DNA from 2 places in the Paraburkholderia sp. A1RI_3L genome. Region 1 is predicted to be linked to the other one. Evidence: predicted binding sites of a transcription regulator. Region 1 holds the regulator's gene; the other holds the start of a gene.
The links. Region 1 encodes LexA, which represses DNA repair genes until DNA is damaged. Its sites were predicted from a motif close to ACTGTATNNNNATACAGT; they were not measured.

Region 1 (12,082 bases):
CGCACGCGACGCAACGCTCACGATCATGGTGGGCGGCCCGCAAAAGGCCTTCGATCAGGCAAAGCCGCTCTTCGACCTGATGGGTAAGAACGTCTCGCTCATCGGCGACAACGGCGCGGGGCAAACCTGCAAGGTGGCCAACCAGATCATCGTGGCGCTCAACATCGAGGCCGTGGCCGAAGCGCTATTGTTCGCGGCGCGCTCGGGCGCAGACCCTGAGCGCGTGCGTCGTGCGCTGATGGGCGGCTTTGCGTCGTCGCGCATTCTCGAAGTGCATGGCGAGCGCATGACGAAGCGCACCTTCAACCCGGGCTTTCGCATCGAGCTGCACCAGAAGGACCTGAACCTCGCGCTCGACGGCGCGCGCAAGCTCGGCATCGCGCTGCCGCACACCGCGAGCGCGCAGCAGCTTTTCAGCGTGTGCGCCGCGAACGGCGGCAAGGGCTGGGACCATTCGGCGATGGTGCGCGCGCTCGAAATCATGGCCAACTTCGAGGTCGCGCAAGCGCCCGATGAGCAAGCCAAGGCTGCCTGAGCAAGGCTGCATGTGTTGCGCGGGCGGCGGCGTCTCGTACGTTGCCCGTCCATCGACAGACGACCGTCGCCTCACGCGGCGACGGTTGCAGGTGGGGCGCTCCGGCTCGTGCATAGAAGTGCGCGGGAAGGAGCCATCGGGGCCGCCCTGGGCTGAGGGCGGCCAGTGGGGTCCGCAGCGGCGCCCGGCGAAGGCGGGGAAGCCTTGGTCGGTCAGACGTCGTCGCCGGGTGTCCGGCTGTCGGATTCCTGTCGTATCGAAGTGAAGAAACGAAGCCGCCCGCCGGCGCGGATACCGTCAACGCCCTCGTGATCAAGCGGCAATCAAGCGGTAATCGGGCCGCAATCGGGCGGCAATCAGTACGTATCGAACACGCGCTGTAGCGCCGCGCTGTCAGTCGCGCCCGAGGCAAGCGCCAGCATCAGCAGCACGCGCGCCTTGTAGGGATTGAGCGTGCCTGCGCTGACGAAACCCATTGCGTCGTCGGGCGCGGCGCCGTTGCGCATGACGTGTCCGGAGCCCACGCGCGACGAGCGCACCACGGCCACGCCGCGCGCCGCCGCTTCGGCTAACGCCTGCTGCAAGGTGGCGTGGATCGAGCCATTGCCCGTTCCCGCCACGACAAGGCCGCGCACGCCCGCGGCAACCAGTGCGTCGACGGCCAGGCGCGAGACGCCTGCATAGCTCGCCAGAATTTCCACCTGCGGCCACGGCGCGCCGACGGCAAACGGCGTCGCCGTCGTATGCGCGCGCACCACGCTGCGCTGGAACTCCACACGCCCGTCCTGCACCCAGCCGAGCGCGCCGATCTCGGGCGACTGGAACGCGTCCACGGCGTAGGTGCTCGTCTTCACCACGTCGCGCGCGCTGTGAATGCGGTTGTTGAAGGCGAGCAACACGCCCTGCCCGTGCGCCTTCTCGCTCGCCGCCACGGTCACGGCGTTGAGCAGGTTCAGCGGACCGTCGGCCGACAACGCGGACGACGGACGCATCGCAGCGGTCAGCACCACGGGCTTCGCACTCTTCACGGTGAGATGCAGCAGGTAGGCCGTTTCTTCGAGCGTATCGGTGCCGTGCGTGATCACGATGCCGTCCACGTCGGCGCTGGCAAGGAGCGCGTTCACGCGTTCGGCGAGCGTGGTCCAGAGCGCGGGCGCCATGTCTTTGCTGTCGATGCTCGCGAGCTGTTCGGCCTGAATGCGCGCCACCGACGAGAGCGCCGGCACCGCCGCGAGCAATTGATCGACGCCGACCACGCCGGCCTGATAGCCCGCGGTATTGGCCGCGTCCGGCGCAGCCCCGGCGATGGTGCCGCCCGTGGCGAGCACCGCGATGCGCGGCAGCGCGCGAGCGGCCGCGGATGGGGAAGTGAGAGGTGTATTCATGGCCGCGATTGTAAGCGAACGCGAGCGGGCGATTCGCGGCCATAGGCGGTGCAGCGGTGCAGCGGTCCAGCAATCGAGTCACTGCAACCGCCTCGCGCGTAACACCAGGCGCGCCAGGCGCGGCAGGAGCGGCAAGCGAACCGCGCCGCCGCCATTGCACGCCCGTCAATCCGCCCGCATCAGCCCGCCTCGCGCAACTGGCTCGCGATCTGCGCTTCGGTCAGATGCGGCGCGAACATCTCGATAAGCCGGTACGCGTACTGGCGCAGGAACGCGCCCTTGCGCAGGCCCACGCGCGTCGTACTCGCCTCGAACAGATGCTCGCTGTCGAGCGCAACGAGCCCGGTATCGCGCTTCGGGTCGTACGCCATCGCCGCCACCACGCCGATCCCCATGCCAAGCTCGACGTAGGTCTTGATCACGTCGGCGTCGATGGCGGTGAGCACCACGTCGGGCAGCGCGCCCGCCTTCGCGAAGGCCTGGTCGATGTGCGAGCGGCCCGTGAAGTCCTGGTCGTAGGTGATGATCGGATACTCCGCCACCTCTTCGAGCGAGAGGTTCGGCCGGCCCACGAGCGGGTGATCCTTCGGCACCACGACGACGTGATGCCACGAGTAGCACGGGAACGTCACGATGTCGGGAAAGCGGTCCAACGCCTCGGTGGAAATGCCGAGATCCGCCTCGCCGCTGATGATCATCTGCGCGATCTGCTGCGGACTGCCCTGGCGCAGCGCGAGATGCACCTTCGGGAACACTTCGCGGAAGCGATGCACGACCTTCGGCAACGCATAGCGCGCCTGTGTGTGCGTGGTGGCGACGACCAGGTGGCCGCTGTCCTGGTCGGCGAACTGGCGTGCAACGCGGCGCAGGTTCTCGGCGTCGAGCAGCATGCGCTCGATCAGCTGGTGCACCGCCTTGCCGGGCTCCGTGAGGCCCGTGAGCCGCTTGCCGCGGCGAATGAAGATGTCCACGCCGAGTTCGTCTTCCAGATCCTTGATCTGCTTCGAGACGCCCGACTGCGAGGTGTACAGCACATTGGCCACCTCGGTGAGATTCATGTTCTGGCGTACGGCCTCGCGCACGAAGCGCAATTGCTGAAAATTCATCTGTGTCTCCGGTTCTGCCAGAGTGAAATAGTAATGGGTTCGGACGGACCCGGACCGGCTCAAACAGCCGGAAACACGCGCAACGCGCGCGGCACGACGGTCGCGCCGTCGCCCACGGCAAGGCGCAGCTCGCGCCACGTTTCGCGGTCGAGTTCGGCTTCGAGCACGCTGCCTTCGCGTGCGGCGAGTTCCACCCGCACCGATCCGCCGAGCGGCACGACGCGCCTCACATCCACGACGATGCCGTCGGCGCGCGCGGCCCCTTGCGGATAAAGCACGAGATCGTGCGGACGCACGTACGCATACGCGGGCCCTTCGAACGCGGCGTCGATGCCGATCGGCTGCACCGCCCCTTCCGCCACGAAACCGCCGCCGTCCACGCTGCCGCGCAGCCGGTTCGCCGCGCCCAAGAATTCGTAGACGAACGGCGTGCGCGGATGGTCGTACACCTCCTGCGGGCTGCCCACCTGCTCAACACGGCCGTGATTGAGCACGACGATGCGGTCTGCCACTTCGAGCGCCTCCTCCTGGTCGTGCGTAACGAAGAGCGTCGAGATGTGCAGATCGTCGTGCAGGCGCCGCAGCCAGCTGCGCAGTTCCTTGCGCACTTTCGCATCGAGCGCGCCGAACGGCTCGTCGAGCAGCAGCACCTTGGGCTCCACCGCAAGCGCCCGCGCCAGCGCGATGCGCTGCCGCTGACCACCCGACAGCTCCGACGGATAGCGCTGCGCCAGCCAGTCTAGCTGCACGAGCTTCAGCAGTTCGTGCACCTTCTCGCGGATCACGGCTTCCGCAGGTCGTTCCTTGCGCGGCTTCACGCGCAGACCAAACGCGACGTTCTCGAACACCGTCATGTGCCGAAAGAGCGCGTAGTGCTGAAACACGAAGCCGACTTGCCGCTCGCGCGCGCCCACGGCAGCCACGTCCTGACCTTGCAGCACAACCTGCCCTGCGTCGGCAAATTCGAGGCCCGCAATCACGCGCAGCAAGGTCGTCTTGCCACAGCCGGAAGGCCCCAGCAGCGCGACGAGTTCGCCGGGCGGAAAGTCGAGGGAGACGTTGTCGAGCGCGGTGAAGTCGCCGAAACGCTTTTGCAGGTTGCGAACGATGATGCCCATTTACTGCTCTCCATGATGAACCGGGCGCGCCAGCGCCACGCGCGGTGCGGCTGCGGTTTCCTTCGACGCGGCTCCGATGGTGCCCGCGAGCGCAGCGGCGCCGGCATGCACCGCGCCGCGCGCCGTCTCCTGCTCGGCCGACATGTGCCGCTCCGCAAGCAGCTTGAGGCCGAGCGTGACGAGCGCGAGCAACGCCAGCAGCGAAGCCACTGCGAACGCCGCCGCGAAGTTGTACTCGTTGTAGAGAATTTCCACGTGCAGCGGCATGGTGTCGGTCTGTCCGCGAATGTGTCCCGACACCACGGAGACGGCGCCGAACTCGCCCATCGCCCGCGCGTTGCACAGAATCACGCCATACAGAAGCCCCCAGCGGATGTTCGGCAGCGTGACGCGGCGAAAGATCTGCCAGCCCGAGGCGCCCAGCACGTGCGCGGCTTCTTCCTCGTCGTTGCCTTGCGCCTGCATGAGCGGAATCAGCTCGCGCGCGACGAACGGGAACGTCACGAAGATCGTGGCGAGCACGATGCCCGGCACCGCGAAAATGATCTGCACGTCGTGGGCTTGCAGCCACGGACCGAACCAGCCTTGCGCGCCGAACATCAGCACGTAGATGAGCCCGGAAATGACGGGCGAAACCGAGAACGGCAGGTCGATCAGCGTAGTGAGCAGCGCCTTGCCCTTGAATTCGAATTTCGCGATGGCCCACGACGCCGCCAGTCCGAACGCGAGATTGAGCGGCACCGCGATGACGGCCGTGGTGAGCGTGAGGCGGATGGCGGCAAGCGCGTCCGGGTCGGCGAGCGATTCGAAGTAGACACCTACGCCCTTGCGCAGCGCCTCGTAGAAAACCGCCGCGAGCGGCACGGCGAGAAAGAGCGCGAGAAAAGCGAGCGCGACTGCGGTGAGGCTCCAGCGCACGAAGCGCGATTCGGTGACAGGGTCTGGCCGACGCGCGCCCACGCCGGTCGTGCCGCCCAGCTCGGTTGCGGCGCCGCCGGCGGCGCTCACGGCGCACGCCGCTCTACGGTTGCCGCTCATTGCGCACCTCCCGTCGCGGGCGATGCAGTGCCCAGCGCCGGTATCGCGCCCGGCCCCGCCGATGCAGCCGACGCACTGCGACTCGTGCGCCGCTGCAGATACCACTGCAGCGAATTGATGAGCAGCAGCATGAGGAACGACACCACGAGCATCACGACCGCGAGCGCCGTCGCGCCGGCATAGTCGTACTGCTCGAGCTTGGTGATGATGAGCAGCGACGTGATCTCGGACTTCATCGGCACGTTGCCCGCAATGAAAATCACCGAGCCGTACTCGCCGAGCGCGCGTGCGAACGCAAGCGCAAAGCCCGTCAACAGCGCGGGGAGCACCGCGGGCAACACCACGCGCCGGAAGGTAAGCCAGCGCGAGGCACCGAGGCACGCCGCCGCTTCCTCCTGCTCGCGCTCGAAGTCTTCGAGCACCGGCTGCACGGTGCGCACGACGAACGGCAGCCCGATGAACGTGAGCGCGACCAGCACGCCGAGCGGCGTGAACGCGATCTTGATGCCGAGCGGCGCGAGGAACTGGCCGATCCAGCCATTGCCCGCGTAAATGGCGGCAAGCGAAATGCCCGCCACCGAGGTGGGCAGCGCAAACGGCAGATCGACCACCGCATCGACGACGCGCTTCGCCGGGAACGTGTAGCGCACGAGCACCCATGCGACGAGAAACCCGAACACGGCGTTGATCATGGCCCCGCCCAGCGCGGCGAAGAATGTGAGCCGGTACGAGGCGAGCACACGCGGCGAGGTGACCGCGCGCACGAACTGCGCCCAGTCGAGCGTGGCCGTCTTGAGAAACGTGGCGGCGAGCGGGATCAGCACCACGAGGCTCAGATACGCCACCGTAATACCGAGCGTCACGCCAAAACCGGGCAACGCCGCCGGTTTGCGGAAGGTGAACGTCGTCATGCCAATGCTCTGTCAGGGTTGCTTCAGGGTTACATCGACGTCCGGTCATGCAGCCGACGAGGCCGGCCGCGCACGCGGACGATGATGCCCGCGCCCTGCTGCCGTTCCCGTCGCTGCGCTCTGCCGGTCGCTTTTATCGTGATACGCGTTGGTGATGCCGCGGGACTGCTCTTCGGCGCCGCGCTGCTGTGCTGCTGTGCTGCTCCCGCCGTGCTGCTCCAGCCACCGCCGTTACTGGGGCTGATAGATCGAATCGAATACGCCGCCATCGGCAAAGTGCGTCTTCTGCGCGTTCGTCCAGCCGCCGAAGGTGTCGTCCACGGTATAGAGCTTCAGCTTCGGAAACTTCTGCGTGAGTTCGGCGGGCACCTTCGTCGAACGCGGTCGGTAGAAGTTGCGCGCCGCAATTTCCTGACCCTCTTCGCTATAGAGGAAGTTCAGGTAAGCCTCGGCGACCTTGCGCGTACCGTGCCGATCCACGACCTTGTCCACCACCGCGACGGGCGGCTCGGCGAGGATGCTCACCGAAGGCACCACGATCTCGAACTTCTCCGGGCCGAATTCCTTGAGCGACAGGAATGCTTCGTTTTCCCAGGCGATCAGGACGTCGCCGATGCCGCGCTGCACGAAGCTCGTCGTCGCGCCGCGGGCGCCGGAATCGAGCACACCTGCGTTGTGATACAGCTTCGCGATGAAGTCCTTCGCCTTCTGCTCGTTGCCGCCCGGTTGGTGCAGCGCGTAGGCCCAGGCCGCCAGATAGTTCCAGCGCGCCCCACCCGAGGTCTTCGGGTTCGGCGTGACGATAGACACGCCCGGCTTCACGAGATCGTCCCAGTCCTTGATGTGCTTCGGATTGCCCTTGCGCACGAGGAACACGATGGTCGAGGTGTACGGCGAGGCGTTGTCGGGCAGGCGCTTCTGCCAGCCCTTGTCGATGAACCCCTTGTTCGCAATCGCGTCGATGTCGTAGGCGAGCGCGAGAGTCACGACGTCGGCCTGAAGCCCGTCGATCACCGAACGCGCCTGTGCACCCGACCCACCGTGCGACTGCCTGAAGGTCACCGTCTCGCCGGTCTTCGCCTTCCACTCCTTCGCGAACGCCTGATTGACGTCCTGGTACAACTCGCGCGTGGGGTCGTAAGAGACGTTGAGCAGCGTGGTGTCCGCGTGCGCCGTCGTGACGGCACCCGGTGCGCCCAGCGCTGCGGCAAGTCCGAGGCCGAGGGCGGCGATCCAGTGTTTTGCCTGGCGCTTTGCCGCCTGCGCCGCCTGTGCCACCTGTGCCGCCGCCGGCCCGGAACCGCTTGCCCTGGCGAACCCCGTTGTGTGGTTTTGCATCTGCCTGCTCCGTTTTGTGTCGTGTTGGCTTTGCGCTTGTGCCTTGCGTCTGCGCTTGTGTCGTGTCGTGGCGTGGCGGCCCGTGCGTTGCGTGGCCGGCGCTTCGAAGTGATGCGAACCAGTCTAATGAGACCCCTTCATGATTAAAAATAATCCTTCTTCATTTTTTAATACGGAAAAGTGGTAACGACGGCGGGATGGGGCGCTCCGGCGTTTTTTCGGCTGCGATAACGGCGCAATCCGGCGTTACGGCGAAGGCTCGCCGCGCGAACTTCAAGTAACGCTTGAAAAGTGCCGGATACTGTATAAAAATACAGTCACCTGTCTATCCATACAGTGGCGCCATGACCAAACTCACCGCACGACAGCAGCAGGTTTTCGATCTGATTCGCCGGGCCATCGAGCGCACGGGGTTCCCGCCCACGCGCGCTGAAATCGCCGCAGAACTCGGGTTCAGCTCGGCGAACTCGGCGGAGGAGCATCTTCGGGCACTGGCGCGCAAAGGGGTGATCGAACTGGCGGCGGGTGCGTCGCGCGGCATTCGCCTGCTGCCGGGCGTCGACGACATGCCGCATCAGTTCACGTTGCCGCACTCCAGCCTCATGCAGCTTTCGCTACCGCTCATCGGGCGTGTGGCGGCGGGCAGCCCGATCCTCGCGCAGGAACATATTTCGCAGCACTACGCCTGCGACCCCGCGCTCTTTTCGAGCAAGCCGGACTACCTGTTGAAAGTGCGCGGGCTTTCCATGCGCGACGCGGGCATCTTCGACGGCGATCTGCTCGCTGTGCAAAAACGCACCGAGGCAAAAGACGGCCAGATCATCGTGGCGCGGCTGGGCGACGACGTTACGGTGAAGCGCCTGAAGCGCCGGCCGAACGGCATCGAGCTGATCGCCGAGAACCCGGACTACGAAAACATCTTTGTGGAAGCCGGCAGTGCAGATTTCGCACTGGAAGGCATTGCGGTCGGCCTGATCCGCCCGACCGAATTCTGAACATCTGAACGCCGCCTGGAGAGATTCATGGAACGTCTTGCCCGCCTGCTGCCCTTCCGCCAGTTCGGCCGCCTTCGTCACCTGCGCACGCTGGTACCCTGCATTCCGGTCGCTTCCGCTGCTTCCGCTATCGACGCGGCAGCGGCACCGCGTACCGCGCCGCTCTTCGGCAACGAAGCGGAGTCGCTGCCGGCCTTGCCATCGGCACAACCGGCGTTCGCCCGTGTCTCGCTCAACGCCGGTGTACACAGCGAGCCCGCGCGCCGTGCCCCTGTGCGCGTCTATCACGGACCTTCCCGGCTCATCATGGTGGGAACGTTCGAGGCCGTGTGCCGCATGATCGACCATTGCATCGCCGAACAGGGCGCGGGCGCGTGAACGAGCCGGCAAAGCACGCTACGCGGCGACTCGTCGTCGCGGCCGTCGTGTTGCTCATGGTCGCAGTGCTGGGTTACGCCTATGCGTCGCCCTACATCGTGCTCGATCGGCTCAAACGTGCCGCGGACGCGCGCGACGCCGAGACGGTCAACGCCTATGTCGACTATCCCGCCCTGCGCGTGAGTCTCAAACAGCAGGTCACCGAACTGCTGATGCGGCGCATCGACGCGCAAAAGCACGGCAACCCGTTCGCCGTGATCGGCGCGATGATCGGTGCTGCGCTGATCGGTCCGCTGGTGGATGCGTACGCCACACCCGATGGCGTCGCGGCCATTCTCAATGGCATGCCGCCGCGCGGGCAGCCTGGCGAGCGGCCACCGCCGGCGGGTACATCGGGCGGCACGCCGAACCCTGAGGCCGGCAGCACCGCATCAACCGCGCCCTCTACTGGCCAGACGCCCGCGGTGCCTGCCACTCCGCAAGCGCCTAACCAGGCACCTGCCCAGGCACCCGCCCAGGCACCTACCCAGGCGCAAACGCCCCCTCCTCAGCCACCGCAGACCACCGCCGGATACCGCAGCCTCAACGAGTTCGTTGTGACCTACCAGCACGGCGTCGGCGACACCCGGTATGCCGCCATCCTGCGTCGCGATGGCCTTTTCTCGTGGAAGCTGTCCGCCGTGGATCTGAATGGGTAAGCCGTCTGGCTCCGCGCGGTCGACGGCTCCTGCCCCGCGCCCCGACTAGGCGGCCGCAGCCTCCTGCTTCTCCTCGGCAGAAGACGAACAGGCAACGAGAATGCTGCACGACACACGATCCAGCAGCTGAGTGTTGCCCGCTCCCATCCACCAACGCGACAGGCCCGTGCGGCACCGGTGCCCCACCACGACGAGGTCGGCCTGCAATTCGTTGGCCAGATTCGCGATCTCGTCGATAGGGTGCCCAAAAGCGAAATGGCCCTGTGCCTTCACGCCGTGCTCGGTCAGCCAGTCCACGCCCTCCTGGAGAATTTGCCGCGCGGTCTCTTCGAAGCGGCCGCAGGCCACGTCGGTCAAGAGTCCCGCGCTCTGGGCAATGCTGGAACGCATGTCGACCACTGAAAGCAGATGGGTCTCCGCTTTCAGGTCCAGTGCCAGTTCGGCGCCGCATCGCAGCGCCTTGCGGCCTTCGCGCGAGCCGTCGTAGCACAGCAGGATTTTCTTGTAGCTCGCCATGATGTTTCTCCGATCCGCCTTCCCTGCGGTTTGAACGTACTTTCATCATGGTGCGCCGCAATTCCGGTTGCAAGGGCTGGAAAACGCCAGGTGTGCGCAACCCTCCGCAGCCTGCCCGTGGCCATTTTCAGCGCGATGCCGCAGCGCGGAAATGCTTGCCGCGACAGGCGTTGCGGGTCAAACGCAAATGCAGCGATGCACTAGAATAGGCCGCCTTGCCTCCCTCCTGCCCGCATCCGGACCGCGCCGTGCATTGCGTGACCGGTGCGGTTTCCTGGTACACAAACACGAATCGCCATGTCCGCCGCCATCGAATTCGAACAGGTAGAAAAACGCTACGGCGAGAAGAAGGTAGTCGACGGTCTGTCGTTCCATGTCCGTCCCGGCGAGTGCTTCGGGCTGCTCGGCCCCAACGGCGCGGGCAAGACCACTACGTTGAAGATGCTGCTCGGCATCTCGTCGCCCAACGCCGGCGCGATTCGCCTGTGCGGAGAGCCGGTACCCTCGCGCGCACGCTTTGCCCGCGCGCGGGTCGGCGTGGTGCCGCAGTTCGACAATCTCGATCCCGACTTCACCGTGCGCGAGAATCTGCTCGTGTTTGGCCGCTATTTCGGTTTGTCGGCCGCACACACGCGTGCGCTCGTGCCCATGCTGCTCGAATTCGCGCGGCTCGAAAGCAAGGCCGACGCCCGCGTGAACGAACTCTCGGGCGGCATGCGCCGGCGGCTTACCCTCGCGCGGGCGCTCGTCAACGATCCCGACGTGCTCATCATGGACGAGCCCACCACCGGCCTCGACCCACAGGCGCGTCATCTGATCTGGGAGCGACTACGCTCGTTGCTCGCACGCGGCAAGACGATTCTGCTCACCACGCACTTCATGGAAGAAGCCGAGCGACTCTGCGACCGTCTGTGCGTGATCGAGGAAGGCCGCAAGATCGCCGAGGGCGCGCCCAACGATCTGATCCAGTCGGAGATCGGCTGCGACGTGATCGAGATTTATGGTCCCGACCCGGCTGCCCTGCGCGACGAACTCGCGCCGCTCGCCACGCGCACGGAGATCAGCGGCGAAACGCTCTTCTGCTATGTGACCGACCCGCAAGCCGCGCTCGAGCGGATCAAGAACCGGCCGCAGTTGCGTTATCTACACCGGCCGGCCAATCTCGAAGACGTGTTCCTGCGCCTCACGGGGCGCGAGATGCAGGACTGAACGAACGCGACCAACCAACGGCACGACATGGACGCACGCACCTACGACACACCCGGCCAGCCCGCCCCCATGCGAGAACGCATTGCAGCGCTGCCCTCCAACGCCACGAACTGGATCGCCGTATGGCGGCGCAATTACCTCGTCTGGCAGAAGCTCGCGCTGGCCTCGATGTTCGGCAACCTGGCCGATCCGATGATCTATCTGTTCGGGCTGGGCTTCGGGCTCGGCCTGATGGTCGGGCACGTGGACGGCGTCTCGTACATCGCGTTCCTCGCAGCCGGCACGGTGGGATCGAGCGTGATGATGTCGGCGAGCTTCGAGTCGATGTACTCGAGCTTCTCGCGCATGCACGTGCAGCGCACGTGGGAAGCGATCATGCACACGCCGCTCACGCTCGGCGACGTCGTGCTCGGCGAGATTGTGTGGGCCGCGAGCAAGGCGCTGCTCTCCGGCACGGCCATCATGATCGTGGCCGCGGCGCTCGGCTACGCGAGCTTTCCGTCGATGCTGCTCGCGCTGCCTGTCATTGCCCTCGCCGGCCTTGCGTTTGCAAGCCTCGCGATGATCGTGACGGCCCTCGCGCCTTCGTACGACTTCTTCATGTTCTATCAGACGCTGGTGCTCACGCCGATGCTGCTGCTTTCCGGCGTGTTCTTCCCCATCACGCAGTTGCCCGCAGCGGCGCAGCAGGTGACGCTGCTGCTGCCGCTCGCGCACGCAGTCGCGCTGGTGCGGCCTGCCATGCTCGGCCGGCCGGTGGAAAACGCGGCGTTGCACGTGGGTGTGCTGGCCGCTTACGTGGTGGTGACGTTTGCGATATCGGCGGTGTTGTTCCGCCGGCGCATGATGCGCTAG
Region 2 (12,082 bases), on a different contig from region 1:
CACCTCGTTGAGGTTCATGTTGGTCTGCGTGCCCGAGCCCGTTTGCCACACGGCGAGCGGAAACTCGTTGGCGTGTTTGCCCGCGATGATCTCGTCCGCGGCCGTCATGATGGCGCGCGCCTTCGCTTCGTCGAGCACGCCGAGGTCGAGATTCACTTGCGCCGCGGCGCGCTTGATGGTGGCGAGCGCGGTGATGATTTCGGGCGCCTGCTTTTCCGTGGAGATGCGGAAGTTCTGCAGCGAGCGCTGCGTTTGCGCGCCCCATAGCTGCGCGTTGGGCACGGCGATTTCGCCGAACGTGTCGCGCTCCATTCTGACGTCTTCGGTCATAGCTTCGCTCCGTATGACGAGCGTTGCCGGTCGCGCGATGGTTGCAACCGGCAGAGGCTCTGGGTGGATGGCGTATCGTCGCGAGACGGTGCGCCGCAGTTCTTCGCTGCAGTTTCTCGATTCAGGGACGTTCGCGCGGGCAGGGCGTTCAGGGCGCAGTGGGCTTCAGAGCTGATCGTCCACCGGCAACAGCAAGAATAGCCCGGTCAGCAGATTCCTGTAGAAACCCGCCTGCGGGTCGAAGTTGTAGGTGCGCATCTCGCCGTCGTCCTCGCCGGTCCAGACAAGCGGCGAGGGCGGCGCGCCGATGCGCCGCAGCGAGGCGGCTTCCTGCGGCGAGGCCAGTTGCACGCGATAGCTCGCCGTGGGCGCCGTTGCGCTTTTGAAGAGCGCCGCGGCCTGACTGGCGATCTGGGGGCTGTGCACGATGAGCGCGAGTTCGGTATTCAGATGCACCGAGCGCGGATCGAGATTCAGCGAGCCGATCACGAGCGTGCTGCGGTCGATGATGTAGGCCTTCGCGTGCAGGCTTGCGCGCGAGCGCGAGCCCGTGAAACCCACGCTGCGTTCGCGTTGCACGGGCTTGAATTCGTAGAGGTCCACGCCGTGCTCCAGAAGCGGCACGCGGTACGGACTGTAGCCGGCCTGCACGGCGACGGCGTCGGTGGCCGCCAGCGAGTTCGTGAGAATCGCCACGTGCACGCCGCGTGCCGTCAACCGCGAGAGCGCCTTCACGCCCACTTCGTGCGGCACGAAGTAGGGCGAGAAGACCTGCAGACTCTCGTGCGCGCCGCGCATCAGTTCGAAGAGCCGCTGCGCGGGCGGGCTCTTGTAGTCGGCCGTCGGCACGGCCACCTTGTCGGGCGTGTCGGCCTTGAATTCGGCCGGGGCCCAGACGAGACCCAGTTCGTCACGCGCGATCTGCTGCGCAAGCGGTGTCGCATTGATCGGCTTCGCGTCGTAGGGATCGGCGTTTTCGCGCCAGTGCTCGCGCAGTGCGTCGCGCGCGAGGTCGAGATCGTGCGGGTCGAAGCTTTGCCGGTTGAGCACGCGCAGCGGGTAGGCGCTCGCGCTGTTCCAGTACCGGTCGAAACTCGCGGAGATGTCCGCGACGATGGGACCGGCGGCAAGCATGTCGAGATCGCGGAACTCCAGCGTGGGGCTCGCGTTGAAATACTCGTCGCCGAGATTGCGGCCGCCCACGATCGCGAGCTGGTTGTCCACGATCATCGCCTTGTTGTGCATGCGGCGCGTGAAGGTGTCGATGCGCGTGAACAGGTCCGTGGTGCGCTCGAACATGCTCAACTGCTCGCTGCCGAACGGATTGAACACGCGGATCTCGATCTTCGGATGCGTGTTGAGCGCGGCCATCAGCTTGTCGATGTCCTTGAAGTTCAGGTCGTCGACCAGCATGCGCACGCGAACGCCCTGATCGGCCGCATAGAGCGCCGCGCCGAGCAGCAGCTTGCCGGTGGTGTCCTCGTTGGCGATGTAGTACTGCATGTCGAGGGTTTTCGTGGCGGCGCGCGCGAGCGCAATGCGCATCTGCAAGGCTTCAGTGCCGGCGGAGAGCAGTCTGAATCCGGACTGGCCGCCATGGGCCTTCACGGGCGCGTCGAGCGCTTCGGCAAGTGGCGTGGAAGCGCCGGGCGGCAGCGCGTGCGTGACGTCGCGCGGATAGGCGGTAGCGGGTGGGCGCGTGGCGCAGGCGCCGAGCGCGAGCGCTGTAACGAAGGCGAGCAGAAGGCTGGCGAGCCGGCTCGCAAACCCGGCAGGCGCGTCATGGCAGAGACGTGCCGCAGGCGTTGCGCGGACACGCTTGCGCCACAGCGCTGCGACGGACCGGTCGATGTACGGCAGCACGCCTCGTCCTCCACGGGTGGTGTTGTCGGCGCCGGCCTGACGGGGCCGGTACCCTGTGGAGAACATTCTACGGGCAATTGTTAAGGCAGGCTGTGGGGCGGTACCGCACGTGGGTGCGCGGTCGATGGGGGCGCGGGCGTGAAAAAAAGCCCGCGCAGTGCGCGGGCCCAAACCCTGTCAGAGGAGTGTCACGGAAAACGGCTTCATCGTAGCGTGCACGCCATGTGCTACCAACCAACGATCCGTGCGTTGCTTATCGTCGGCGCGCTGCGATGCTTCGCCCCCGCGTTGTTCTGACGTTTCGATCAAGCGCGGTCTTGCCCTGCGCCCGGCCCACGCTGAAGGCTCAAGCGGTGAAAGCGCAGCGTCATCAGAACAGCCACGCTCGCGAGCCCCGCGGCGAGCCCCCACCACAACCCGCGCGCGCCCAGGCCGAAGTGAAACGCGAGCGTGTAGCCCGTCGGAAAACCGATGCCCCAGTAGCCGAACGCAGCCGCGATCATGGGAACGCGGGTGTCCTTGAGGCCGCGCAGGCAGCCCGAGGCCACCGTCTGCATGCCGTCCACGATCTGGAAGATCGCCGCCACGCCGAGCAGCGACGCGGCAAGCGCGACGGTGTTCGCGTTGGCGGGGTCGTCGAGCTTGAGGTAGAGCCCGACGATCCAGTGCGGCGCGACGATCAGCACGAGCCCCGAGAGCGACATGAACGCAACGCCGAGCACGAGCGCGACGAAGCCCGCATGGCGCGCGGCAAGCGGCTGCGCCGCGCCTTCCCAGAAGCCGACGCGCACATTGGCCGCCTGGCCGATCGAGAGCGGGACCATGAACGACACGGACGCTACGTTGAGCGCAATCTGGTGCGCCGCGAGCTGCGATTCGCCCAGCACGCCCACCATGAGCCCTGTGGCGAGAAAGAGCGTCGATTCGACCCCGTACGTGATCGCCACCGGCCAGCCGATGCCGAACAGTTCACCCATCAGCGGCACGGTGGGGCGCCGGGCAGCGACGAAGTGCCGGTAGCGCGGCCGCAAATGGAGCAGCGCCGCCAGCACGAGCGCGGAGAGCCAGACGGTGAGCGTTGTGGCCGCGGCCGAGCCGAGAAAGCCGAGCCGCGGCAGTCCGTACACGCCGTGGATGAGTCCGTAGTTGAGAAACGCGTTGACGAACACGCTCGCAATCGAAACACCGAGCAGCCGCCGCGCTGCGCCAATGGCGGGCAGAAACGAGCGCAGCAGCCCGATGCCCGCAAGGCTTGCGGGCGCGGCCCAGCGCAACACCGCGCAGTACTCGCCCACGTTGCGCGCGAGCAGCGGAGGTTCGCCGAACGCGAGCAGAATCGGCGTGGCAAACGACAGCAGCGCGAACGCCGGCACGGTGAGCAGCAGCGAGAGCACGAAGCCGGTCCAGTAGATGTGCGGCACGTGATGCTCGTTCTGCGCGCCGCGCGCGTTGGCCACGGTCACGCTCACGGAGGTGAGCACGCCTTGCAGCAGCGTGACGACGACGAAGTAGAGCGCGGCGCCGAGGCCGCCGGCGGCGAGCGCATCGGCGCCGAGCGAGCCGAGCAGCACCGTGTCGGTCACGCTCATGGCCATCTGGGCGAGCTGCGCGATGGCGAGCGGGGCGGCGAGGCGGGCGGTGTCGGCGGCGTGGCGGGAAAGCGTGGGCGGCCTCGTGCCCACGCGCGAGAAGCTCGATTGCTGGGTCATGGGAAGGGAAAAAACGGCGCGAGCGTACGGGCGCGCCGCGATTCTTATGATGTCTTTCGGGACGGACAGCTTATTGCGGGAACGGGCAGTTGTCGATGGAAAAGCCCGTTTTTGGTGCAGTTTCTTTCAATCGGCTTCGCGCACGGCGATGCGTGTATCGCCGAACAGCACGACCTGGCCCGCGCGTATCTTGCACGTCTTGCGCAGCTCCACTTGACCGTCCACCTTCACTTCGCCTGCGGCCACCAGCTGCTTGGCCGCGCCGCCGCTGTCGGCGAGGCCGGTGATCTTCAGCAGGTTATGGAGTTCGACGTAGTCGCCGGTGAGCGGGAAATCGAGATTGGGCATGGCGCACGCGAGGGAACAGGTTCAAGGGCTCGCATCATAAGCCCGCGGGCGCGGGCGCGTCGAACGGATTGCGTGGAGGCCGCGGGTGCGTGGGCGGGCAAGGGTTCTGCGCGCTTGTCTCGTAGGGGTGTATGGATATACAGTGTGCGTCGCCATCTTCCCATTCTGCCTACGCCGTGCCTTCCGCTTTCGTTCCGGTTTCCGCTTCTGTTCGCGATTCGTCTGCCCTCGTCGAGCGCCCCGCCGCGCATGGCGGCGCAAGCCCGACGCCCGAAATGGCAGCCGAGGTTGCAACGAAAGTCGCCGCCTGGCTCGCGAAGCTCAACGACGCCCAGCGCGCGGCCGTCGAGCACGGCGTCGGCGAGGCCGGCGCGCCCGCGCCGCTCGTGGTGATCGCGGGCGCGGGCTCGGGCAAGACCAATACGCTTGCGCATCGCGTGGCCCATCTTGTCGTGAACGGAGCGGACCCGCATCGCATCCTGCTGCTCACCTTCTCGCGCCGCGCCGCCGACGAAATGACGCGCCGCGTGACGCGCATCGCCGCCGGCGTGCCGGGCGCGTCTGCGGCGCTCGCGCACGGGCTCATGTGGGCCGGCACGTTCCACGGCGTGGGCGCGCGGCTCTTGCGCGAGTACGCCGAGCGCATCGGCCTCGCGCCTGGCTTCACCATCAACGACCGCGAAGATTCCGCGGACCTCATCAACCTCGTGCGCCACGAACTCGGTTTGTCGGCGAAGGAACGGCGGTTCCCGTCGAAGTCCACGTGTCTCTCGATCTATTCGCGCGTCGTGAATACCGGTGCGTCGCTCGCCGATGTGCTCGCCCGTGCGTTTCCGTGGTGCTGCGAGTGGGAGGCGGACCTGCGCGCGCTCTTTGCCCGCTACGTCGAGGCGAAACAGGCGCAGAACGTGCTCGACTACGACGACCTGCTGCTGTACTGGGCGCACATGGCCGCGGAGCCCGCGCTTGCCGCCGAGCTTTCCGCGCGCTTCGATCATGTACTCGTGGATGAGTACCAGGACACGAACCGCCTGCAGGCGTCGATCCTGCTCGCCCTCAAGCCCGACGGGCGCGGCCTGACGGTGGTGGGCGACGACGCCCAGGCCATCTACTCGTTTCGCGGCGCCACGGTGCGCAACATCCTCGACTTTCCCGCGCAGTTCGATCCGCCCGCGCGGCAGGTCATGCTCGAGCGCAACTACCGTTCCACGGCGCCCATTCTCGAGGCGTCGAACGCGGTGATCGGGCTCGCCAAAGAGCGCTTCGCGAAGAACCTCTGGACCGACCGCGCGAGCGAGCAGCGTCCGCGGCTCGTTACCGTGGCCGACGAAGCCACGCAAGCGCGCTATGTCGTCGAGCAGGTGCTCGAGGCGCGCGAAGCGGGCATGAAACTGAAGTCGCAGGCCGTGCTGTTTCGCGCGGCGCACCACAGCGCGGCGCTCGAAGTGGAGCTGGCTCGACGCAACATTCCGTTCGTCAAGTTCGGCGGGCTGCGTTTTCTCGATTCCGTGCACGTGAAAGACGTGCTCGCTGTGCTGCGTTGGGCGGAAAACCCGCTCGACCGCGTGGCGGGCTTTCGGGTCGTGCAACTGCTGCCTGGCGTGGGGCCGGCCACGGCGGCGCGGCTGCTCGATCAGGTCGCAGCCTGCAAGGGTACCTGGACTGCCGCCGACGCGCTCGCGGCATTCGCGCCGCCACCGCGCGCCGCAGAAGACTGGGCCGCGTTCGTCGCGATGATGTCGACGGTCTGCTCGCGCACGAGTGCATGGCCTGCCGAGTTCGAGCTGATCCGCCGCTGGTACGAACCGCATCTGGAACGCAACCACGAAGACGCCGCCATGCGTCACGCGGACGTGCTGCAGATGGAAAGCATTGCGGGCACGTACCCGTCGCGCGAACGCTTTCTCACGGAACTCACGCTCGATCCGCCCGATGCCACGAGCGGCGAGTCCGGCGTGCCGCTGCTCGACGAGGACTACCTGATTCTCTCCACGATCCATTCGGCGAAGGGCCAGGAGTGGCGCAACGTGTTCGTGCTCAACGGCGTGGACGGCTGCATTCCGTCCGACCTGGGCACCGGCAGCGACGAAGAGATCGACGAGGAGCGCCGCCTGCTCTACGTGGCGATGACGCGCGCGAAGGAAGACCTGCACATCGTCGTGCCGCAGCGCTTCTATGTGCACAACCAGACGCAAGCGGGCGACCGGCATGTCTGGGCCTCGCGCACGCGCTTCATTCCGGCGCCGCTGTTGCCGCTCTTCGAGGCGCGTGCGTGGCCGCCCGTGCCCGTCGCCGCCGCGCCCACGGCGGCGGGGCTGGCTGCGGCGGCTCACGCCAAGGTGGAGATTGCGGCGAAGCTCAGGAAGATGTGGGACTGAGCAGGGTTATTGCATCCGAGGCCAAGGCGGCTGGCGTGCTGGCTTCAGCGCTGCGCCCTCAGCGCGACTGACGCTGCTGCTGTTGCTGGTTGCGCACGGGCGGCGTGAAGACGTTGCGCAGCCACGCCGCGAGGCGAGCGAACACGTCGTAGGGTTCTTCGACGAAGATCTCGGGCTTGAGCAGGCGCAGGTATTCCATGATCTGCTGCGCTTCCTGCTTCTGGAACGAGCCGTGCGAAATGCCAAGGCGCAGCAGCCCGCGCAACTCGCCCAGCTTTTCGCGCGACGCGCTGCCCACACTCGTTTCGCAGGCGATCTTCGCCTCGTAGATGCGCTGGCGCAGCGATTCCGCGAGCCGCCACGCCGGCGTCTGCATCACTTCTTCGAGCGTCTGGATGTCCTGCACGGCCGACTTGATCTGCGCCGAGAGCGGATCGATCAGGTTGGGCGCGGCCTGCGCCTCGTTGACGATCGCCGTGGCCCAGTCGCGACAGTGCTTGGCGAGCTCGTCGGGCGTCCATTCGGAGCGGGCGGCGAAACCGAAGCCGTACTCGGCGGCCTGCCGCATCAGGATGGCGACGACGTCCGGAAATTCCTTGTCGAGCGTGCGTTTTGCCCACGCGTACTGGCCGCCCTGAAGCATGCGCTGCACCGCGTGCTCGGTGAGCGGCACCATGTTGTCGAGCAGCTTCGCACGCAGGAAGTCCTCGAACGAGGGCGTCGCGAACTGCGGGTCGAGCTTGAGCGACACGCGCAGGAACGCGTCGAAATCCTTGCGTAGCGACACAAGGGTTTCTTCCTTCAGCGTAAGGGTGATCTGGCCCATGTTGTTATCCCGTTTCCCCGGTCCGCCCCTCTTCGTGGCGCCGTGGCGTATCTGCTGTATGCCGGCGGAGCGTCCTTCGCGCGGGTTGCCGGCGTCTTCACGTTCGTGACGGCGCGGTGAACGGACGACGCGCGTCGCGCGATCTGCGTGCGATCCGGGCGCATTGCGCGCCGCCAGGCCGGCGGGCACCAGGGCCGGAGCCGGCGCGAAAAGCGGATTTCGATCGGCGGACTTCGATCTGTTTAACGGCGTGCGGTGGGCAAACTTGAGGAAGTCATGACGCAGCGCACGAAACGCCGGCCTCCGGGGCGGGCGCGCCGGGGGCTCACGTTCGGCGGACGGGGAAGGGACGGGGGCGCTAACGCAGCACGACGCCTTGCCAGACAAAGAACACGGCGAGCCCCACGGCGATAGTGAGCAGCGGCCGGCGCGTCAGCGCGCTCACGGCGATAGCCGCGAGCGCGCCGACGAGCTGCGGATTGCGCCACGTCAACTCAGGGCTGCCGTGCGGGGCGACCGCCATGGGGACGATGAGCGCCGTGAGCACGGTGACGGGCACGAAGCCAAGCGCCGTGCGCACGAGCGGCGGAAAGACGACGCGGTCGCCCAGCACGAACACGGCCGCGCGGATCGCCCAGGTGATGAGCGCCATGCCGAGAATCAGGAGCGCGTAGTTCATCGGCTTGCCTCTGCGGTGCGTCCGCGCGAGGCGCCCGGCAGCGACAGCGCGACACCCACCGCGACGCCGGCGAGCACGGCGCCCAGCAGTCCGAGCTTGTAGGGCCACGTCTGCCAGAGCAGCGCGAGCGTGCCCGCGGTGACCGCGGCCGCGAAGTAGCGGACGGCCACCAGCTGCGGCACGACGATGGCGATGAAGGTGGCGACCATCGCGAAGTCGAGCCCGAGCGACTGCAGTCCCGGAAAGGCCGCGCCGAACAGCAGTCCGGCCGCCGTCCAGAGCTGCCAGTTCACGTACATGGCGAGCCCGGAGCCGAAGAAGTACCAGGGGCCAATGGCGTCGAACCGGCCATGCGGCTGACGACGATAGTGGGCCCAGGCCACGGCGAATACTTCGTCGGTGAGCAGGCCGGCGAGCACCAGCCGCCAGCGCAGCGGCAGGTGCGCCACATAGGGCGCGAGCGTCGCGCTGTACAGCAGATGCCGCAGATTCACCACGAGCGTCGTGCCGAGCACGACCGGAAAGCTCGCGCTGCCCGCAATCAGGCCGAGCGCAATGAACTGCGCCGAGCCGGCGAATACCGCGAGGGACATCAACTGCCCTTGCCACACGTGAAGCGGTCCCGACGTGACGAGCGTGCCGAAGATGATGCCGAACGGGGCGGCGCCGACCATCATCGGAATCGTGTCGCGCGCGCCCGCCGTGAATTCCTTGAAGCGAATGGAACGGGTCACTCTCTCCTCCTTTTGCCGCGAGCTTAACGGAGGGCGTAGGCAGCTGGCTTGTACGTTCTTGCGGCGGGGTGGGGAGGGTGTTCCCAGGGCGGTTATGCCGCTTGCCAGCGCCCCGGCGGCACGCCGAACATGCGGCGGAAATGGCGCGTGAAGTGGCTTTGATCGACGAAGCCGCTGGCCGCCGCGACCTCGGCCACCGGCCGGCCCGCGCGCAGGGGCGCAAGCGAGCGTTGCAGGCGCATCTGGTTGCGCCACGCGTGCGGCGGTAGCCCCGTAGCCTGGGCGAAAAGGCGTGCCGCGTGAAAGGGCGAAAGGCTGACCGCTGCCGCGAGGTCGGCAAGCAGAAGCGGCGTGGCGAGATGGCTGGCGAGGTGTTCCTTCATCGTTGCCACACGCGGGTCGCGCGCCGGGCGCAGCACGTGTTCCGGCGGCGTGCGGCCGTAGCGGACGAGCAGCGTGGCGAGCGCGTCGAGCAATGCCGATTCGGCAGCGAGCGGGTCCGCCGTCGGCGTGGACGTCGGAGCGGGCAGTCCGGCGGCGCCGGCTTCGAGTAGCTGGTGCGCACGAGAGAGGCGGCGCGCCAGGTCGGCGTCGCGAATCACGTCGGCGTCGAACCACGGCAGCGGCTGCGCGCCGCCCGCGATGTCCTGCGCGAGGCTGTGCATGTACTCGATCGGCACGTACATCACCCGATAGCGCCAGCCTTCGTCCACGGCACGCGAGCCCGTATGCACCTCGCCGGGATTGATCACCGGCACGCTGCCCGCTTCGGCGACGTAGTGCGTGGCGCGATAGCGATAGCGTTCCGCGCCTTCCTCGATCACGGGAATCGTGTAGGCGTCGTGCCAGTGCGGTGTGAACTCGTGATCGTGATATTCCGCGGTGAGCAGGTCCGCGCCGGGCAACAGCGGCGTACGCCAGTAATGGGCGGAATCGCGGAAGCGGGTCACGGTCATGGTTTCGGGCTTGCGGGTCTCTTGAGACTGGTGCGTTATGCGTGGGCGGAACCTGCCTACTTCAACGGAATGGGCGTGCCCGCGGGGACGGGCACGGCGCTCACGCTATTCTTGGCGCTGCCGCTTACCACGCGGTCGCTGTAGGTCAGATAGACGAGCGCGTTGCGCTTTGCATCCACGACGCGCACCACGTGCAGCGTCTTGAAGATGAACGACATGCGTTCCGTGAACACGTCCGACTGCTGCTTGAGGTTGCCTGTAAAGTGGATCGGCCCGACCTGGCGACATGCGATGGACGCCTCCGTCGGGTCTTCGGCTACGCCCAGCGTGCCCTTGATGCCCCCTGTGCGTGCCCGCGAGACATAGCAGGTGACGCCATCGACGAGCGGATCGTCATAGGCTTCGACCACGACGCGGTCGGAGCCCGTGATGCGGAAATTCGTGTTGACGCTGCCGATATCCTCGCCGTATGCCGCGCCTGTCGTGGCCGCGAGGAACGCGGTACCGACTGCGGCAGCGCATCGTGCGGTGACGCGCAGGCGCGGGTTTCGCGTCGTGGAGAAGTCGTGAGTGCGTTTGGCGAGGTTCATCGTGGATCGATCGGCGGGAATGACAGATCCACATTATCGACGAACTCGCGCGGCGACTCGCCACCGCTCTGCCGGAAAAGAAAAAAGGGATTACGTGAAGACACGTAATCCCTTCGATATCTTTTGGCTCCCCGACCTGGGCTCGAACCAGGGACCTACGGATTAACAGTCCGGCGCTCTACCGACTGAGCTATCGGGGAACAGCAATACAACCGTTCACTACGTAAAAAAGCCCGTTATGGTTAACGGGCTTTTGCAATTTCTTGGCTCCCCGACCTGGGCTCGAACCAGGGACCTACGGATTAACAGTCCGGCGCTCTACCGACTGAGCTATCGGGGAACAACAAAAGCAGAGAAGCGAGATTCTATGGGGTACTTCAGACGCTGTCAATACTTCGGGGCTTCGGCGAGGCGTATTTCCTGCGTGCGCTTCTTGCCGTAGCGCCTGCCGGACCGGCCTGATAGACAAGCCCCGATGTCGTTTAGCGCTGCAGCAGCGACAGCTTGTCCTTCACGTCCTTGAATTCTTCGGCTTCCGGCAGCGGCTGCTTGGTCTTCGTGATGCTCGGCCATGCCTTCGCCAGTTCGGCGTTCAGCGGAATGAAGTCCTGCTGGTCGCCCGGCACGTCTTCTTCGGCGTAGATGGCGTTCACCGGGCACTCGGCCACGCACACAGCGCAGTCGATGCACTCATCCGGGTCGATCGCGAGGAAGTTGGGACCTTCGCGAAAGCAGTCCACCGGGCACACATCGACGCAGTCGGTATAGCGGCACTTAATGCAGCTTTCGGTCACAACGTGAGTCATTCAGGCAGCTCCTGCGTGCAGTATCAGGGGTGGCGAAACGCCAAAACCGGTATTGTAACTGAACGTCAAAAGACGAATCCACACGCTGACAGGCCGGCTTATATCGTTTGGTGATTAGTTTATGGGTCGCGCCGCGGCTGTCATGGCGCGATGAGCCTTGTCCAGCCGGTGTGCTGGCACGTGCCGTGCCGACGCCTTGCGGTAACATGGCGACCAAAGGGCGCGGGGGACGTGCCCTGCAAGCGCGGGCGTGCGGACGTCGTGACCGCGCGACCGTCCGACCGCAGTCCAGCCGCCACACCATGATCATTACTTCGCTGCTCGATACCGATCTGTACAAGTTCACGATGATGCAGGTGGTGCTGCATCATTTCCCCGCCGCGAGTGTGGAATATCGCTTCCGTTGCCGCACGCCGAATGTCGACCTGGTTCCCTACATCGACGAGATTCGCAGTGAGCTGCGCCTGCTCTGCAAATTGCGTTTCACGGAGCCCGAACTTGACTACCTGCGGCAGATGCGTTTCATCAAGAGCGATTTCGTCGACTTTCTGGCGCTCTTTCAGCTCAACGAAAAATACATTTCGGTGACGCCGTCACCGAAGGGCAACGGCGAGATCGACATCGAGATCAAAGGGCCGTGGCTGCACACCATTCTCTTCGAGATTCCGGTGCTTGCCATCGTCAACGAGGTCTACTTCCGCAACACGCAGCAGCAGCCCGACTACGCCGTGGGCCGCGAGCGGCTGCGCGAGAAGATCACGCTGCTGGGCGCGAAACCGGAGTTCGCCGACTGCAAGATCGCCGACTACGGCACTCGCCGGCGCTTCTCGAAGCGCTGGCATGAGGAAGTGATCCTGACGCTC

Region 2: the regulator LexA is predicted to act here: its motif matches at 4,377-4,394, upstream of PXJ20_RS07410 (ATP-dependent helicase).

What each region holds. Positions count from the first base shown of each region.
Region 1 covers NZ_JARCHA010000005.1:185,411-197,492, reverse strand. The annotation lists gene PXJ20_RS16255 (2-hydroxy-3-oxopropionate reductase) at 1-535, shown strand, start outside; gene PXJ20_RS16250 (asparaginase) at 892-1,920, opposite strand; gene PXJ20_RS16245 (CysB family HTH-type transcriptional regulator) at 2,100-3,026, opposite strand; gene PXJ20_RS16240 (sulfate/molybdate ABC transporter ATP-binding protein) at 3,086-4,144, opposite strand; gene cysW (sulfate ABC transporter permease subunit CysW) at 4,145-5,182, opposite strand; gene cysT (sulfate ABC transporter permease subunit CysT) at 5,179-6,093, opposite strand; gene PXJ20_RS16225 (sulfate ABC transporter substrate-binding protein) at 6,325-7,431, opposite strand; gene lexA (transcriptional repressor LexA) at 7,776-8,426, shown strand; gene PXJ20_RS16215 (hypothetical protein) at 8,454-8,804, shown strand; gene PXJ20_RS16210 (DUF2939 domain-containing protein) at 8,861-9,502, shown strand; gene PXJ20_RS16205 (universal stress protein) at 9,548-10,018, opposite strand; gene nodI (nodulation factor ABC transporter ATP-binding protein NodI) at 10,316-11,227, shown strand; gene PXJ20_RS16195 (ABC transporter permease) at 11,255-12,082, shown strand.
Region 2 covers NZ_JARCHA010000002.1:283,072-295,153, reverse strand. The annotation lists gene fumC (class II fumarate hydratase) at 1-330, opposite strand, end outside; gene PXJ20_RS07425 (phospholipase D family protein) at 496-2,190, opposite strand; gene PXJ20_RS07420 (MATE family efflux transporter) at 2,499-3,902, opposite strand; gene PXJ20_RS07415 (RNA-binding S4 domain-containing protein) at 4,029-4,250, opposite strand; gene PXJ20_RS07410 (ATP-dependent helicase) at 4,526-6,628, shown strand; gene PXJ20_RS07405 (DUF4088 family protein) at 6,687-7,454, opposite strand; gene PXJ20_RS07400 (AzlD domain-containing protein) at 7,813-8,133, opposite strand; gene PXJ20_RS07395 (AzlC family ABC transporter permease) at 8,130-8,810, opposite strand; gene PXJ20_RS07390 (AraC family transcriptional regulator) at 8,960-9,823, opposite strand; gene PXJ20_RS07385 (CreA family protein) at 9,880-10,413, opposite strand; tRNA gene PXJ20_RS07380 (tRNA-Asn) at 10,538-10,613, opposite strand; tRNA gene PXJ20_RS07375 (tRNA-Asn) at 10,678-10,753, opposite strand; gene fdxA (ferredoxin FdxA) at 10,896-11,219, opposite strand; gene pncB (nicotinate phosphoribosyltransferase) at 11,522-12,082, shown strand, end outside.